Regions from separate parts of the Thauera aminoaromatica genome, predicted to be linked through region 2. Evidence: predicted binding sites of a transcription regulator. Region 2 holds the regulator's gene; each other region holds the start of a gene.
What was found. The regulator sigma-54, encoded in region 2, starts transcription at its own class of promoters, with help from an activator protein. The targets are predictions, from matches to a motif close to TGGCACGCTTNCTGCTNA.

Region 1: a site for sigma-54 is predicted at 1,886-1,903, ahead of TMZ1T_RS08075 (PEP-CTERM sorting domain-containing protein). Genes of this name have one in related genera too.
Region 3: a site for sigma-54 is predicted at 3,808-3,825, ahead of TMZ1T_RS13845 (flagellar hook-length control protein FliK). Genes of this name have one in related genera too.

The regions. Positions count from the first base shown of each region.
Region 1 is NC_011662.2:1,831,981-1,837,094, forward strand. Features, by position in the region: gene TMZ1T_RS08070 (SulP family inorganic anion transporter) at 1-492, opposite strand, end outside; gene TMZ1T_RS08075 (PEP-CTERM sorting domain-containing protein) at 699-1,853, opposite strand; gene TMZ1T_RS08080 (LysR substrate-binding domain-containing protein) at 2,341-3,222, shown strand; gene TMZ1T_RS08085 (FAD-linked oxidase C-terminal domain-containing protein) at 3,536-5,047, shown strand.
Region 2 is NC_011662.2:788,237-793,350, forward strand. Features, by position in the region: gene ilvA (threonine ammonia-lyase, biosynthetic) at 1-1,179, opposite strand, end outside; gene hprK (HPr(Ser) kinase/phosphatase) at 1,252-2,199, opposite strand; gene ptsN (PTS IIA-like nitrogen regulatory protein PtsN) at 2,168-2,653, opposite strand; gene hpf (ribosome hibernation-promoting factor, HPF/YfiA family) at 2,790-3,113, opposite strand; gene TMZ1T_RS03445 (RNA polymerase factor sigma-54) at 3,132-4,586, opposite strand; gene lptB (LPS export ABC transporter ATP-binding protein) at 4,609-5,114, opposite strand, start outside.
Region 3 is NC_011662.2:3,146,531-3,151,644, reverse strand. Features, by position in the region: gene fliO (flagellar biosynthetic protein FliO) at 1-154, opposite strand, end outside; gene fliN (flagellar motor switch protein FliN) at 163-630, opposite strand; gene fliM (flagellar motor switch protein FliM) at 623-1,633, opposite strand; gene TMZ1T_RS13850 (flagellar basal body-associated FliL family protein) at 1,646-2,218, opposite strand; gene TMZ1T_RS13845 (flagellar hook-length control protein FliK) at 2,312-3,748, opposite strand; gene fliJ (flagellar export protein FliJ) at 3,868-4,308, opposite strand; gene fliI (flagellar protein export ATPase FliI) at 4,553-5,114, opposite strand, start outside.

The DNA of each region.
Region 1 (5,114 bases), 1.0 Mb from region 2:
ATCGGAGTGCGGCATGGCCAAGCCGAGTAGCGGAGGGATCTGGGTCAGGCAGATGATCAGCGCGGCGGCGTTGACGAAGCCCATCAGCACCGGCACCGACAGCAGATTGAGCAGCCAGCCCAGGCGCAGCACACCGAGCGCGAGCTGGATCAAACCCGACAGCAGCGCCAGCAGCAGGGCGAGCCCGACGAGGTCGCCCCCGGCGGTCGCGCCCAGCGGGAGGATGCTCGCGCCCACGAGCAGGCTGGTGAGCGCCACCGGTCCGGTGGAGAGCTGGCCGCAGGAACCGAACAGCGCAGCGACCACCGCCGGCAGCAGCGCGGCGTAGAGGCCGATGTGCGGCGGCAGCCCGGCGAGCTTGGCGTAGGCGAGCGCCTGCGGAATCAGCACCAGCGCGACCGTGATGCCGGCGACGAGGTCGCCGCGCAGCCCATGCTCGCGCCATTGCGCAGGCCAGGCGAGGAAGGGCAGGTGCGGATATGGGGAGGGCATCGGCCGGAGGATTCCCGAGGGCGGGGGGGTGTGGCCCCCTGTCGTCCGGGGGATTCCATCTTAGCCGTGAAACGGGGGGCGGCCCAGGCGCCCGAAAAGAGTTCGGGCAGCGGCGCGGGACGCGCGGCTGCCCGAAGTGGAGCCGGCAGGGCCGGATCCGGACGAGGCTCGGTGAGGGTTTTCGCTGCCGCGGCGGCCGCGATGCCTCAGGACTTGCGGGAACGGCGGGCGGCCGCGAAACCCAGCAGACCCGAGCCGAGCAGCGCCAGGGTGCCGGGTTCCGGCACGCGTTGCGTCGCCAGGCGGGTGCTGATGAAGACCTGTTCGAAGTTGTTGTCCTGCGACACCGCGGTGCCGTAACCGACGCAGGAGTCGTTTCCCTGCGTGTCGATGGTGAATGGCGGGCTGACGCAGCCGTAGCGCAGGTCGACCCGCATCACGTAGTCGTCGAGATTGGCATTCGCCGCCATCAGGCCGCCGATGTAATCGTCGAGTTCGGGAATGGTGATCGCGTAGGGGGCCTGGTTCTCGCCGAGGTTGTGGTTGATCGCATCGAAGCTGCCGGCGCTGGCGGTGGTGCAATCGACCAGCGTGCTGGTGTTCTCGTCGACGCACACCTGACCGCCCGACATGGCGAAGTCGGTGATCTCGGGGGCGTTGCTCTCGCTGGTATAGAGCGTGACGTCACCATACGGGACACCGCCTCCGACCGGCGGGGGGCCGTAACCCGGGGCGGGCAGGTCGCCGATGCCGTCGCCGTCGCGCTGTTCGCTCGTGCGCGGGTCGTTGGTCACGTCGAAGGTCTTGTAGACCGTCGTGCCGGCGAGGTTGGTCAGCGTCACGCGGGCCCAGACGGCGAGGTTCTGCGTCAGGCCGTCGTTGCTGTTGGGCTCGTTGTTCACGAAGAAGAACGTCATCAGGTTCTTCGAGAAGTCGAAACTCTGGTCGAGTGCGCCAAGCGTCGCATCCCAGGTGTTGGTCTTGTCGCCGGTGAAGGTGGCGTTCTTGTTGCCGTCGCTGCCCGGCTCGTTGGCGGAGGTCATCGTGAAGAACAGCTCATTGTTCGCCGCGTCGAAGGCGTCGTCGATGTTCGCGTTCTCGTTGTCGACGTGGCCGCCGGCCCCCTGGACGATGTAGATGCGCGGGTCGGTCTCACTCGCACCCGGGGAGCCCTTGACGTTGTAAGGACAGCCGGGGCCGTATTCAGAGCCGCAGGCGAAATAATTGGCCACCGCCAGCGAATAGCTGTTGCCATCGCCGTACGTGACGTAACCGAGCCCGTTGAGGTTGACCAATGCGGCCGATGCGGACGATGCGCCGAGCGCGGCGAGCATTGCGACGACCAGGTTTTTGGCTTTCATGGCACTCCCTCCTACAGGTGTATGGGGATCTCGTAGCAAATCGTGTGCCAATAATGCAAGTATCTGTTTTTTAGATATTTTAATTTTTAGATTTTTCTTCTTCAGCAGCCTGTGTAAAAAAAATCGACACCCGGATCCAGCCTACTTGTGGAGATCCGAACGGGTTCCAAGCGAAGGGATATGCGAAAGGCAATTCCTTTGCGGCGCCTTTTCCGATGGCCATGGAAAGTAACTCGGAGTTGCCGATGTACTATGAAAAATTAATTCGATAAATGCCTGAAGAATAATTGCGGCACGAATGAAGTGGCCGGGCCGATCCGGCGCTTCGTCCTGCGACCGGGAGAATGACGCTCTCGCGCCAAAGCAGGATGCGCGCACCCGAAACTCGGCGCGGGAGGGAAGGTGGGTGGGGGCGTCGCAGTGCAGGCAGCGGGGCTGCGGGGGCATAATCGGGGACATCCTTCCGAACGGGCCCCGAGCCGCGACCATGGCGCTCCGCCGCATCCCGCCCATCCAGTGCCTGCTCACCTTCGAGGCGGTCGCGCGCCTGCGCAGCGCGAGCCGTGCGGCCGAGGAGCTCTGCGTGACCGTCAGCGCGGTCAGCCATCGCCTGCGCCAGCTCGAGTCCCATCTGGGCGTGCGGCTCTTCTCGCGCAGCGACTTCACCCCGACCGCCGAGGGGGCGGCCTACCTGCAGCAGGTCGGTGTCGCGCTCGCGGCGCTGCGCGAATTGCCGGGCGAGCGCGCGCCGGGTGCATCGGCGCGCTTGCGCGTGGCGGTGACACCCTCGTTCTGCCGACAGTTCGTCATGCCCAAGCTCGAGCTCTTCCGCCGCGACTGGCCGGACATCGAGCTCACCCTGCAGGTGTCGATCCCGCTGCGCGACGTCGTCGCGGAAGAGGCGGAGCTCGAGATCCGCTATGGCGCCGGGGGCTACACCGACCTCGAGCACCGCCTGCTGCTGAGCGACGAGGCGGTCCCCGCCTGCAGCCCGGCCTTCCTCGACGAGCACGGCCCCTTCGACGGTTTCGCGAGCCTCGCCGAGTGTGCCGGCACCGCGCTGGTGCGCAGCCCGCTCGAGCCCTGGTCGAACTGGTTCGCGCACTGCGGCCTGGCCCTGCCCGAGCCGGCGCGCGGCGCACAGTTCAACGACCTCGGCCTGGCCTACGATGCCGCGGCGAGCGGCTTCGGGGTCGCCCTGGTGCGCCAGCGCCTGGGGGCGGCGTGGTTCGACAGCGGGCGCCTGCTGGCGTTGTCCTCGCGCCCGCTGCGCTCGCCCTACGCGCACTACCTGTGCTGGCGCCCCGGCGCGCTCGAGCGCTGGGAGTGCGCCGCGTTCGCGGACTGGCTGCAGGCCGCGCTGCCCTGAAGCATCGCCGGGCCGTTTCAGGGTTGAATTTTCTTCAAGCCGGCGAGCAAGAGGCGTCAAGCGGGCGCTGTGCGCGAGCCTCTATACTCCGGATAGCTGCCCGGTCCCGCGGGGAGTCGAGGATTCGGATGCGCCAAAGATCGCGACACGCCCGCGTGGATTCCGGGGGCGGAGGATCGCGCTTCGCGGCGGTTCTGTTTTCGTAGGAGCGACGCAAGTCGCGATTGCCGCGGTCCCGATACGCCCGCGCGGATTTCGATGTGCCGGCGCGGCGGTCGATGCTCGATCGGCATGGCCAGGCGAGGAGACGAGGATGATGCTGGAGAACGAAGCGCTGCCGTTCGGTGAGACCGAGGGCGATTTTTCCGCGGTGGTCAAGGCGCGCGTGGTCGCAGCCTTGAGCAAGGTGCTGCCGTCCGGGACGCTGATGTACGACAGCGAGGACCTGCGCCCCTACGAGTGCGACGGCCTCGCCGCCTACCGCGCGCTGCCGCTGGTCGTGGCCCTGCCCACCACCGAGGCGCAGGTGGTGGCGGTGCTGCGCATCTGCCATGAGATGGGCGTGCCGGTGGTGGCGCGTGGCGCGGGCACCGGGCTGTCGGGCGGCGCTCTGCCGCACACCCGCGGCGTGCTGCTGTCGCTGGCGCGCTTCAACCGCATCGTCAGGCTCGATCCGCTCGCACGCACCGCGGTCGTGCAGCCGGGCGTGCGCAACCTGGCGATCTCCGAGGCGGCCGCGCCCTACGGGCTGTATTACGCGCCCGATCCGTCCTCGCAGATCGCCTGCTCGATCGGCGGCAACGTGGCCGAGAACGCCGGCGGCGTGCATTGCCTCAAGTACGGCCTCACGGTGCACAACCTGCTGCGCGTGCGCGGCGTCACCATTGCGGGCGAGGTCGTCGAGATCGGCTCGGGTGCGCTCGATTCGCCGGGCTACGACCTGCTTGCGCTGGTCACCGGCTCTGAGGGCATGCTGATCGTGGTCACCGAAGTCACCGTCAAGCTCGTGCCCAAGCCGCAGCTCGCGCAGTGCGTGCTCGCCGCCTTCGACGACGTGGTGCGCGCCGGTGAGGCGGTGGCGAGGATCATCGCCGCCGGCATCATCCCCGCCGGCCTGGAGATGATGGACCAGCCCGCGACCGCGGCGGTCGAGGAGTTCGTGCGCGCCGGCTATCCGCTCGACGCCAAGGCGATCCTGCTGTGCGAGGCCGACGGCACGCCGGAGGAGGTGGCCGAGGAGATCGCCCGCGTGCGCGCGGTGCTGGAAGACAGCGGCGCCACCGAGATCCGCGTGTCGCGCGACGAGGCCGAGCGGCTCAGGTTCTGGGCCGGGCGCAAGGCCGCCTTCCCGGCGGCGGGGAGGATCTCGCCCGACTACTACTGCATGGACGGCACGATTCCACGCAAGCGCCTCGGCGAGATGCTCACCGCCATCCAGGCCATGGAAGGCAAGTACGGCCTGCGCTGCATGAACGTGTTCCATGCCGGCGACGGCAACCTGCATCCGCTGATCCTCTTCGACGCCAACCAGCCCGACGAGCTCGAGCGCGCCGAAGAGTTCGGCGCCGAGATCCTCGAGCTGTCGGTGGCGCTCGGCGGCACCATCACCGGCGAGCATGGCGTCGGGCTGGAGAAGATCAACCAGATGTGTTCGCAGTTCACCACGGCCGAGGTGCGCCAGTTCTTCCGCGTCAAGGCGGCCTTCGATCCGCCCGGGCTGCTGAACCCCGGCAAGGCGATCCCCACGCTCAACCGCTGCGCCGAATACGGCCGCATGAAGGTGAGCAAGGGGCATGTGCCGTATCCGGAGATTCCGCGGTTCTGAACGGGGGAATCGCGACTTGCGTCGCTCCTACGGGCGGTCCCGGGCGGCGGTGAATCCCGGATGGTCA
Region 2 (5,114 bases):
GTGGCGCTCGAGCATCTCGACCAGGCGTCCGACCTCGCTGCGGTTGTGCACGGTGACGCCGACGAAGATGTGGGCGCGCTCGGCGTCGGCGTAGCGGTAGTTGAACTCGGTGATGTTGCGGTTGCCGAGCACGCTGATGAACTTGCGGAAGGAGCCCGGCTTCTCGGGGATGGTCACCGCGAGCACGGCCTCGCGCTGCTCGCCGAGCTCGGCGCGCTCGGCGACGAAGCGCAGGCGGTCGAAGTTCATGTTGGCCCCCGAGGCCACCGCCACCAGGCTCTTGTCGCGCAGCTTGTTGCGGCGGGCGTACTCCTTGGCGCCGGCGACGGCGAGCGCGCCGGCGGGCTCGAGGATGGAGCGGGTGTCCTCGAAGACGTCCTTGATCGCGGCGCAGATGGCGTCGTTGTCGACCACGATCATCTCGTCCACATACTGCTGGCACAGGCGGAAGGTCTCGGCACCGACCTCCTTGACGGCGGCGCCGTCGGCGAAGATGCCGACCTGCTCGAGCGCGATGCGCTTGCCCGCGGCGAGCGAGCGCGTCATCGCGTCGGCGTCCACCGCCTCGACGCCGATGATCTTCGTCTCCGGGCGCAGGCGCTTGATGTAGGCCGCCACGCCGGCGATCAGCCCGCCGCCGCCGACACAGCAGAACACCGCGTGGATCGGCTTCGGGTGCGCGCGCAGGATCTCCAGGCCCACCGTGCCCTGGCCTGCGATCACGTCGGGGTCGTCGAAGGGGTGGACGAAGGTGAGTTTCTCGCTCTTCTCGAGCTCGAGCGCGTGCGTGTAGGCGTCGGAATAGGATTCGCCTGCGAGCACGACCTCGCCGCCGCGCGCCTTGACCGCGTCGATCTTGATCTGCGGCGTGGTGCTCGGCATCACGATCACCGCGCGCACGCCCAGCCTGGCCGCCGACAGCGCCACGCCCTGGGCGTGGTTGCCCGCCGAGGCGCAGATCACGCCGCGCTTCAAGGCCTGCGGCGACAGGTTCGCCATCTTGTTGTAGGCGCCGCGGATCTTGAAGCTGAACACCGGCTGCATGTCCTCGCGCTTGAAGTAGATGCGGTTGTGCGTGCGCGCCGACAGGTTGGTGGCGAGGTCGAGCGGTGTCTCGACGGCGACGTCGTACACCTGCGCGTTGAGGATGCGTTCCAGGTAATCGGGAGTGGAGCTCATGGCCGGCCAGTAGGCTGCTGCAAAGCGATCGAGCGTAACAGCCGGCGGCGCCGTGCCGCAAGTGCGGGTGGCTCAGTCGGCGCGGTAGGCCTCTTCGGCGTGCAGCGCGCGCGCCTGGCGGTCGATGAATTCCTGGGTGGAGTCGATGCCGCGCAGCTTGAGGATGGTCGAGCGCACTGCGGCCTCGAGCAGCACCGCGAGGTTGCGTCCCGCGGCCACCGGCAGCACGACGCGGGCGACCTTCACGCCGAGGATGTCCTGCGTCTCCTGCTGCAGCGGCAGCCGGCAGGGGTCGTCGGGACCGGGTTGGCGGCGGTCGAGGTGGCAGATCAGGCGCAGGCGCATCTTCCGCCGGCACGCGGTCTCGCCGAAGATGGTGCGGATGTTGATCAGGCCGAGGCCGCGCACTTCGATGAAATCCTGCAGCATCTCGGGGCAGCGGCCCTCGAGCACCGTGGGCGCGATGCGCGACAGCTCGACCACGTCGTCGGCGACAAGGCCGTGGCCGCGCGAGATCAGCTCGAGGCCGAGCTCGGATTTGCCCGCGCCGGAATCGCCGGTGATCATCACGCCGAGCCCGAGCACGTCCATGAACACGCCGTGCAGCGAGACCTTCTCGGCGAGCTCGCGCGACAGGTAGAGGCGGAGCTGGTCGATCACGCTCGCCGAGGGGTGGCGCGCGGTGAACAGCGCGACGTCGTGCGCCTCGCAGATGCCGTGGAGGATGTTGGGGATCTCGCAGCCGTCGGCGACGATGATCGCGGGGGGGTGCGCCGAGAGGATCTCGTTGAGGTGGTGGGCGACCTTCTCGTTCGCCTGGCGTTGCGCCCACGCGAGCTCTGCGGCGCCGAGCACCTGTAGCCGGGTGGGGTGGATCAGGTTGAGGTGGCCGACGAGGTCGGCCGGCCAGATGCGCTCTTCGGCGACCGACAGACGGGCACCGATCGGTCCGCTGACGTGGACGAGGCTCAGGCTTTCGCGGTGCGCCTCATACAGCCGGGTCAGGCTGGTTTGCCGCATCGGCACCCCAATTCACGAACAGGCGGTGGATCTGTGCGGCATCCGTCGCGCCGTGCAGGGTCTCGCGGAACTCGCGGTCGCTGAACATCTGCGCGAGCTCGGAGAGCAACTGCAGATGGGTTTCGTTGGCCTGTTCGGGCACGAGCAGCACGAACAGCATGTCCACCGGACGGCCGTCGGGAGCATCGAACTGCACCGGGGTGGCCAGGCGCAGAAAAGCGCCGGCGGCGTCCTTGAGCCCCTTGATGCGGCCGTGCGGGATGGCGATGCCCTGACCCAGTCCGGTCGAGCCGAGGCGTTCGCGGGTGAACAGGCTGTCGAACACGGTGCTGCGGGCGATGCCCTGGTTGTTCTCGAACAGCAGGCCGGCCTGTTCAAAGACGCGCTTCTTGCTGCTCGCGTCGAGATCGATCACCACGTTGGAAAGCGGCAGGAGTTGGGATATCAGGCTCATTCGCAGGTGGGCTCGCGCACTCTTCCGTCAGCTGCCGCCAGGGGGGCGGGAATCCGGTCCGGGGCGTGTGCGGCCGCGCTTCGTGAAAACGCGCGCATTATAACCACACCCCGGACGGGGAGCTTCAAGCCGGTCCTCAGGCCTCGGGGACCTGGTGCTTGAGCGACTCGTGGTTATGGTCGGACTGCTTCTGCTTGTACTTCTGAACCTGACGGTCGAGCTTGTCGGTCATCGCGTCGATCGCCGCGTAGAGGTCGGCGTCGTCCGCTTCGACGAAGAGGTCCTTGCCGCGCACGTGCAGCGTCACCTCGGCTTTCTGCTTGAGCTTTTCGACCGACAGGATGACGGTGACGCTGGTGACGTTGTCGAAATGGCGGATGACGCGATCGAGCTTGGAGGTCACGTATTCGCGGATGGCGGGGGTGACTTCGACGTGGCGCCCGGTGATGTTCAGATTCATGGATGACTCCTGTTGTTGTCAGAGGGATTTGCGCAGGCTGACCGGCGGGATGTTGAGGGACTCGCGGTACTTGGCGATCGTGCGCCTCGCCACGACGATTCCCTGTTGGCCGAGAATTTCGGCGATCTTGGCGTCGGACAGCGGCTTCTTGCTGTCCTCCGCGTCCACCAGCTGGCGAATCAGCGCACGAATCGCCGTGGAGGAAGCCGCACCGCCGGTGTCGGTCGCGACATGACTGCCGAAAAAATACTTGAGCTCGAAGACTCCGCGCGGCGTCGCCATGTACTTCTGCGTGGTGACGCGCGAGACGGTGGATTCGTGCAGCTCGAGCTGGTCTGCGATCTCCCTTAGGGTGAGTGGCCGCATCGCCACGTCCCCATGATCGAAGAACTGCCGTTGCTGGTCAACGATGGCCTGGGACACGCGCAGGATGGTGTCGAAGCGCTGCTGGACGTTCTTGATCAGCCAGCGCGCCTCCTGCAGCTGCCCGCCGAGGCCGCCGCCCTGTGCGCGGTTCTGCTGCAACAGGCTCGCGTACAGGCGGTTGATGCGCAGGCGGGGCATCGCTTCCTGGTTCAGGCTCACGGTCCATTGGCCGCGCAGCTTGCGCACGACGACGTCGGGCAGCACGTAGCGCGTCTCGGCGGTGGAGTAGCGCGAGCCGGGGTGGGGGTCGAGGCTGCAGATCAGGGCCTGCGCTTCGCGCAGACCCTCGTCGTCACAGCCGGTGAGCTTGCGGATACGGGCGAAGTTGCGCTCCGCGAGCAGTTCGAGGTGGCTGGTCACGATCTCGAGAGCGAGAGGGCGTATCGGGCACTCGGGCAAGGCCTGGAGCTGCAGGGCCAGACATTCCTGCGGGCTGCGCGCGCCGATCCCGGCCGGCTCGAGGCTCTGCACGTGGCGCAGGGCGATGGCGAGCTCGTCGAGATCGACCTCGGCGTCCTGCGGCAACAGCTCGAGGAGATCTTCCAGCGGCTGGTGCAGGTAGCCGTCGTCGTCGAGTGCCTCGATCAGGAAGCGCACCAGCGCGCGGTCGCGGTCGGACAGGGGCGAGAGGGCGACCTGCTGGTCGAGGTGTTCGCGCAGCGACACGCCGGCGGCCTGGATGTCCTGGTAGTCGCCGTCCTCGTCGTCCTCGCTGCGGCTGGACGCGCCCTGACCCACGTTGGACCAGTCGATGCCCTCGTCCTCGCTGCTGCCTTCGCCGCCCTCGTGCGTGATCGACTCGCCCGCCGGTTCGGCGGCGGGTTCCGGCGCGGCTTCGCGCTCGGGCGCGTTGCCCGGCGGCGGCGCGGGGGCGTAGTCGACGCCGCCGTCGCCATCCTCGCGCTCGAGCATGGGATTCTCGAGCAGCACGCGCTCGATCTCCTGGTTCAGCTCGATCGTAGACAGCTGCAGCAGCTTGATCGACTGCTGCAGCTGGGGCGTCAGCGTGAGGTGCTGGGAGAGCTTGAGCTGGAGGCTGGGTTTCATCGCGGTCGGCAGGAGGGCGGGCTCACAGGCGGAAGTGCTCGCCGAGGTAGACCTGGCGCACGCGCTCGTTCTCGATGATCTCGGTAGGCTCTCCGCTCGCCAGCACGCGACCTTCGCTGATGATGTAGGCGCGGTCGCAGATGCCCAAGGTCTCGCGCACGTTGTGGTCGGTGATCAGCACGCCGATACCGCGCTCCTTGAGGAAGCGGATGATCTTCTGGATGTCGATGACCGCGATCGGATCGACCCCGGCGAAGGGCTCGTCGAGCAGGATCAGGCGCGGGTCGGTGGCGAGCGCGCGGGCGATCTCGCAGCGCCGGCGCTCCCCACCCGAGAGCGAGATCGCGGTGTTGTCGCGCAGGTGATGGATGCCCAGTTCCATCAGCAGTTCCTCGAGCCGCTCCTCGATCTGGCGGCGTTCGAGCCCCTGGAGTTCGAGCACGGCGCGGATATTCTCGGCCACGCTGAGCTTGCGGAACACGCTCATCTCCTGCGGCAGGTAGGACAGGCCCAAACGCGCGCGGGCGT
Region 3 (5,114 bases), 2.1 Mb from region 2:
GGCCGACCGCGGCCGCGCCGAGCACCTTGATCGCCGCGCCGCCGCCGCGCGGGGCGGACAGGCGGCGTAGCAGCCACAGGCAGGCGAACAGCAGGCCGACCACCACCGCCAGGCCGAAGCTCATCTGCACGAGACTGGCGCCGAGTTCGGGCATCGCGCTGCTCAGTTGCGGATCTTCCGCATGCGCTCGGCGGGGGTGATGATGTCGGTGAGGCGGATGCCGAACTTGTCGTTGACCACCACGACCTCGCCCTGGGCGATCAGGGTGCCGTTCACCAGCACATCCATGGGCTCGCCGGCCAGGCCGTCGAGCTCGACCACCGAGCCGTGCGCGAGCTGCAGCAGGTTACGGATCGACAGCTTGGTGCGCCCGAGCTCCACGGTGATCTGCACCGGGATGTCGAGGATCATGTCGAAGTCGTTGAGCGCGCCCGGCTTGCCCGCCGGGGCGCCGAAGTCCTCGAAGAGCTGGCTGGCGGGGCGGGCCTGGTAGGGCGAGTCGCCCATCGCCGCGGCCGCAAGCTCGGCGGCGACCCGATCGGCTTCGCTGTCGCCGCCTTCCTCGGCGGCGGCCTGTTCCTGCATCGCGGCTGCCCAGTCGTCGTCGGTAATCAGGTTCTCGTCAGCCATTCTGGGCTCCCGGAATCATGGGGGGTTCGTTGTCCTCGGCGGTGATGAAGCGCTCCACGCGCAGCGCATAGCGCCCGTTGCGCGTGCCCTGGCGGCATTCGAACACCGGCACGCCGTCGACCTCGGCCTGCAGCACCGGCTGCACCGCGAGCGGGATCACATCGCCGACGCGCATGTCGACGATGTCGCGCAGGCTCACCCGCGCCGTGCCGAACGAGCATGCGAGTTCCACCTCGGCGGTCTGCAACTGACGTGTCAGCAGCTTGATCCAGCGCCGGTCCGAGGTGAGGTGGTCGCTCTGCATCGAGGAATAGAGCAGGTCGCGGATCGGCTCCAGCATCGAGTACGGGAAGCAGATGTGCATCTCCGCCTGCGAGCCGCCGAACTCGACCGAGAGGCTGGTCGACACCACCACCTCGGAGGGCGTCGCGATGTTGGCGAACTGCGAGTTCATCTCCGAGCGGATGAACTCGGGCTGCAGATTGAACACCGGTGCCCAGGCGCGCACGTATTCGGCAAACACGACGTCGAGCATGCCGCGGATGATGCGCTGCTCGGTCGGGGTGAAATCGCGGCCCTCCACGCGGGTGTGGAAGCGCCCGTCGCCGCCGAACATGTTGTCCACCACCAGGAAGACCAGGTTGGGGTCGAACACGACCAGCCCGGTGCCGCGCAGCGGCTTGGCGGTGATCAGGTTGAGATTGGTCGGCACCACCAGGTTGCGCACGAACTCGGCGTACTTCTGCACCTTGATCGGCCCCGCCGACACCTCGGCGTTGCGGTGCATGTAGTTGAACAGGCCGATGCGCAGGTAGCGCGCGAAGCGCTCGTTGATGAGCTCGAGCGTGGGCATGCGCCCGCGCACGATGCGTTCCTGGGTGGCGAGGTTGTAGGGGCGTACGCCCTCGACGCCGGCTTCGTCCGCGACCGGCTCGTCCGACTCGCCGGTGACGCCCCGCAGCAGGGCGTCGACCTCTTCCTGGGAGAGAAAGTCCGCGGACATGGCGGCGATCCCTTACTGGATGATGAAGGAGGTGAACAGCACGGCCTGCACCGGGCCGTTGGGCACCGGCCTGCCGGCGGCGTCGCGCACCGGCTTGAAGCCGAGCGCCTCGTTCACGCTCTCGGTGATCGCCAGCGACAAGGCCTCGCGGCCCTCGACGGTGGCCACCTCGGACGGCAGCTTGCTCGACAGCAGCAGGTTGATGCGGTGGCGGATCTCCGGCATGAAGGCCTTCAGCGTCGGGTCCATGGTCGCGTCGGCCACGCGCATCACGGCGACCACCTGCAGGTAGTGGTCGCCCTCGTCGCGGCGCAGGTTGACCGTGAAGGCGTCGAGCGGGATGAAGGTGGGCGGCTTGGTGAGGTCCACCGTGCCGGTGGTGTGCAGCTGCTGCGCAGCCGGCGCGGCGTGGGCCGCCGGCTCCTCGTGCTCCTTGTCCTTGCCGCCCTTGAGCAGCAGCAGCGCGACGAGCGCGCCGAGCACGAGCACGATCACCACGAGCACGATGATGAGGATCAGGCCGAGCTTGCCCTTCTTCTTGGGGGTCTCGTCGCCTTCCTCGGTCTTTGCCGGCGCCTTGGCCATGCGAATCTCCTGTAGTACGGATTGAATTATCCGGGAGGTCCGCACCCGCCAAAGCGCCGATTAGTGGGGCAAGCCCGCCCCAATTCGCGCGCTTCAGGCGAAGGTGTCGACCATCCCCTGTTGCTGTTTCAGCCACACCCCGGCACCGCCGGTGCCGGCGTGGCCACTCGCGCCCGCCTCGCCGCGCTCGCCACGACCGCCGCTGCCTTCGCGTCCATCGCCCTCGCGGCCCTGGCCGGAGGTGCTCACGTTGGCGTCGCCCAGCAGGATGCCGGCCTGCTGCAGCGCCTCGCGCAGCTGCGGCAGCGCGCGTTCGAGCGCGTCGCGCGCGGCCTGGCTCGAGGCGATGAACTGCGCCGTCGTCTGGTCGCCGGCGAGGTTGATCGACACCTCGAGCTTGCCCATGTTCGGCGGCGTCAGCACGAGTTCGGCCTTGCTCTCGGCACGGCCGAGCATCCAGCGCACCTGATTGCCGACGTCTTCCGCCCAGCCCTGCTCGCCGGCCGGGGTCGCCACCGGCAGCTGCGGCGATGCGGCGTGCGCGGAGGACGCCTGGCGCAGCAGATGTGTCGCGCCATGCGTGTGCGCCAGGCCGGCCGGCAGGTTGCCGTTCGCGTTGCTCGTGCCCGGCACCTCGAGGCCATCCGCCGCGGTGCCGCCTGCACCGGCGCCGCTCGCGCCGCGAGCCGCCATGGTTGCGGCGGCGAACTCGCGGCCCTGGAGCAGGAAGGCCGGCGTGGCGTTGCCATCGGGACCGGTGTTGCCGCCAGCCGTGGCCGACAGATCGGTTTTCGGCAGCAGTGCGGAATTCTGAAGCGACTTGCGCCCGCCGTCCGCAACCAGCTGCAGCGTGCCCGCTTCGGAGCCGGTCGCATCCGCGCCGGAGGGGGCTTCGGCGCGACCGGCGAGCAGTGCGGCAATCGCTGCCGGCAGGCCGGCAAGGGCTGCCGGGTCGGTGGGCGAGCTTGCCGTCGCGGTGACCGTATCGGCAGATGTTGCGTCGGCATCGACCACGGCGCCCGCGGCCAGGGCGGCGAGGCGCGCGGCGTGGCCCGCCTGGCTCGCGACGGCCTGCGGCGAAGCGGCGGCATCGGCTGCTTCGCCGGCGGCGTCCGCCTGCGCGGTGGCGGCGTCCTCGTCGGCGGCGGCGCCCGCCCCGCCGGTGCGAGCGTCCGTAGCGCCCTTGTCAGGTGCGGACGTACCGGAAGCGGCGGCCTTGCCTGCGTCCGCCTGTGTGGCGGGCCCGGCGCTGCGGTCACCCGCGGCGGGGCCGCTGCCGGCAGGGCGCTCGGGCTCGCGTGCGGGTTCGGCGGAGGCCGTGCGCTCGGGCGGTCGCGGGGCCGGGGGGGGCGACTCGGGCTTGCGCGGCGCCGGCTCGGGCGTGTTCATGCGGTTCTCGAGCGTGCGCGAGAAGCTGTCGGGCTGCGCGCCCAGGCCGTCCAGGGCGGAGATGCCGATGCGGGCCTGCTGCGCGCCGAGGCGAAGCTGCGCGACGTTGCCGAGACTGGAGGGGGAGAACGGTGCGGACATGGTTGCGGGCCTCTCGTGGGCTGGATGCGATGGATCGCGGACGATCCGACAGCCCATCAAAAGCAAGCCTCATGCCATGGGTGTGTCACCGGGTCGGGCGGCTGCCGCGGCTTCCCGCGTCAGGCGTCCTCGCCACCGCGTCGGGCGGCGTGCTCGTCCGACTGCTTCTGCTCCTGGCGCGCCTCGCTGCGCGCGACCGCGTGCTGGTGGCGCTGGGCGAGGGTGTCGAAGGCCTTGAGCTTGGTGCGCTGGGCGAGCCAGGCCTGCTGGCCCTCGACGGTGCGCGCGCGCGATTGCTCGACCACCTTGCGCTGCGCGGCGATCGCGTCGTCGAGCTTGGCGATGAAGGCGCCATAGTTGCGCCATGCGTCCGCGCTCAGGCCGTCGCGCGCGGCCTGCACGAAGCGCTCGTGATATTCCGTGCGATAGTCCTCGAGCATCTTCAGCTTCTGTTCCACGTCGCGTTCGGCGGCGACGAGTTCGCCCAGGCGACGCGCAGCCTCGTCGGTGCGGGTGCTGGCGAGGTCGAGCAGGGGCTGGAGGTGGAAGGAGGCGGGCATCGGCGTCGTGTCACGGGGGCGTTGCAAACAGCATTCTAGCCGTTCGCCGGATGCCCGAGGTGGGCATATTTCGGTCGGCTCGTCCTCGACCGTGACGAAATGCTCGCGATCGATGTCGCGGGTGCAGGAGCGACGCCAGTCGCGATCGCGGCGCTTCGGCCCCGCGGCGGCGCAGCTTCGCCGCCCGATCGCGGCTGGCTTCGCTCCTACGGGCGAGCGGGAGCGCTTGCGCCTCGTGCCTTTCTCACCCGAACACCTGCGCCAGCTTCTGCAGGGCACCCTCGTAGGTTTCGTGTTCCTGGATGCCTTGTTGCAGGAAGGCTTCGAGCCTGGGGTAGAGCTTGACGGCCATGTCGAGCAGGGGATCGCCGCCGGGCTGGTAGGCGCCGACGGCGATCAGGTCGCGAGAACGCTGGTAGCGCGAGAAGAACTGCTTGAACTGGCGCACCACGTTGAAGTGGTCGTCGCCGACGAGGTTGTGCATCGCGCGCGAGATCGACTGCTCGATGTCGATCGCCGGGTAGTGGCCCTGGTCGGCGAGATTGCGCGAGAGCACGAAGTGGCCGTCGAGGATGGCGCGCGCCGCGTCGGCGATCGGGTCCTGCTGGTCGTCGCCCTCGGCGAGCACGGTGTAGAAGGCGGTGATCGAGCCACCGCCCTCGGGGCCGTTGCCAGCGCGCTCGACCAGCGCGGGCAGGCGGGCGAACACGCTCGGCGGGTAGCCGCGGGTGACCGGCGGTTCGCCGATCGCGAGCGCGATCTCGCGCTGCGCCATCGCATAGCGCGTCAGCGAGTCCATGATCAGC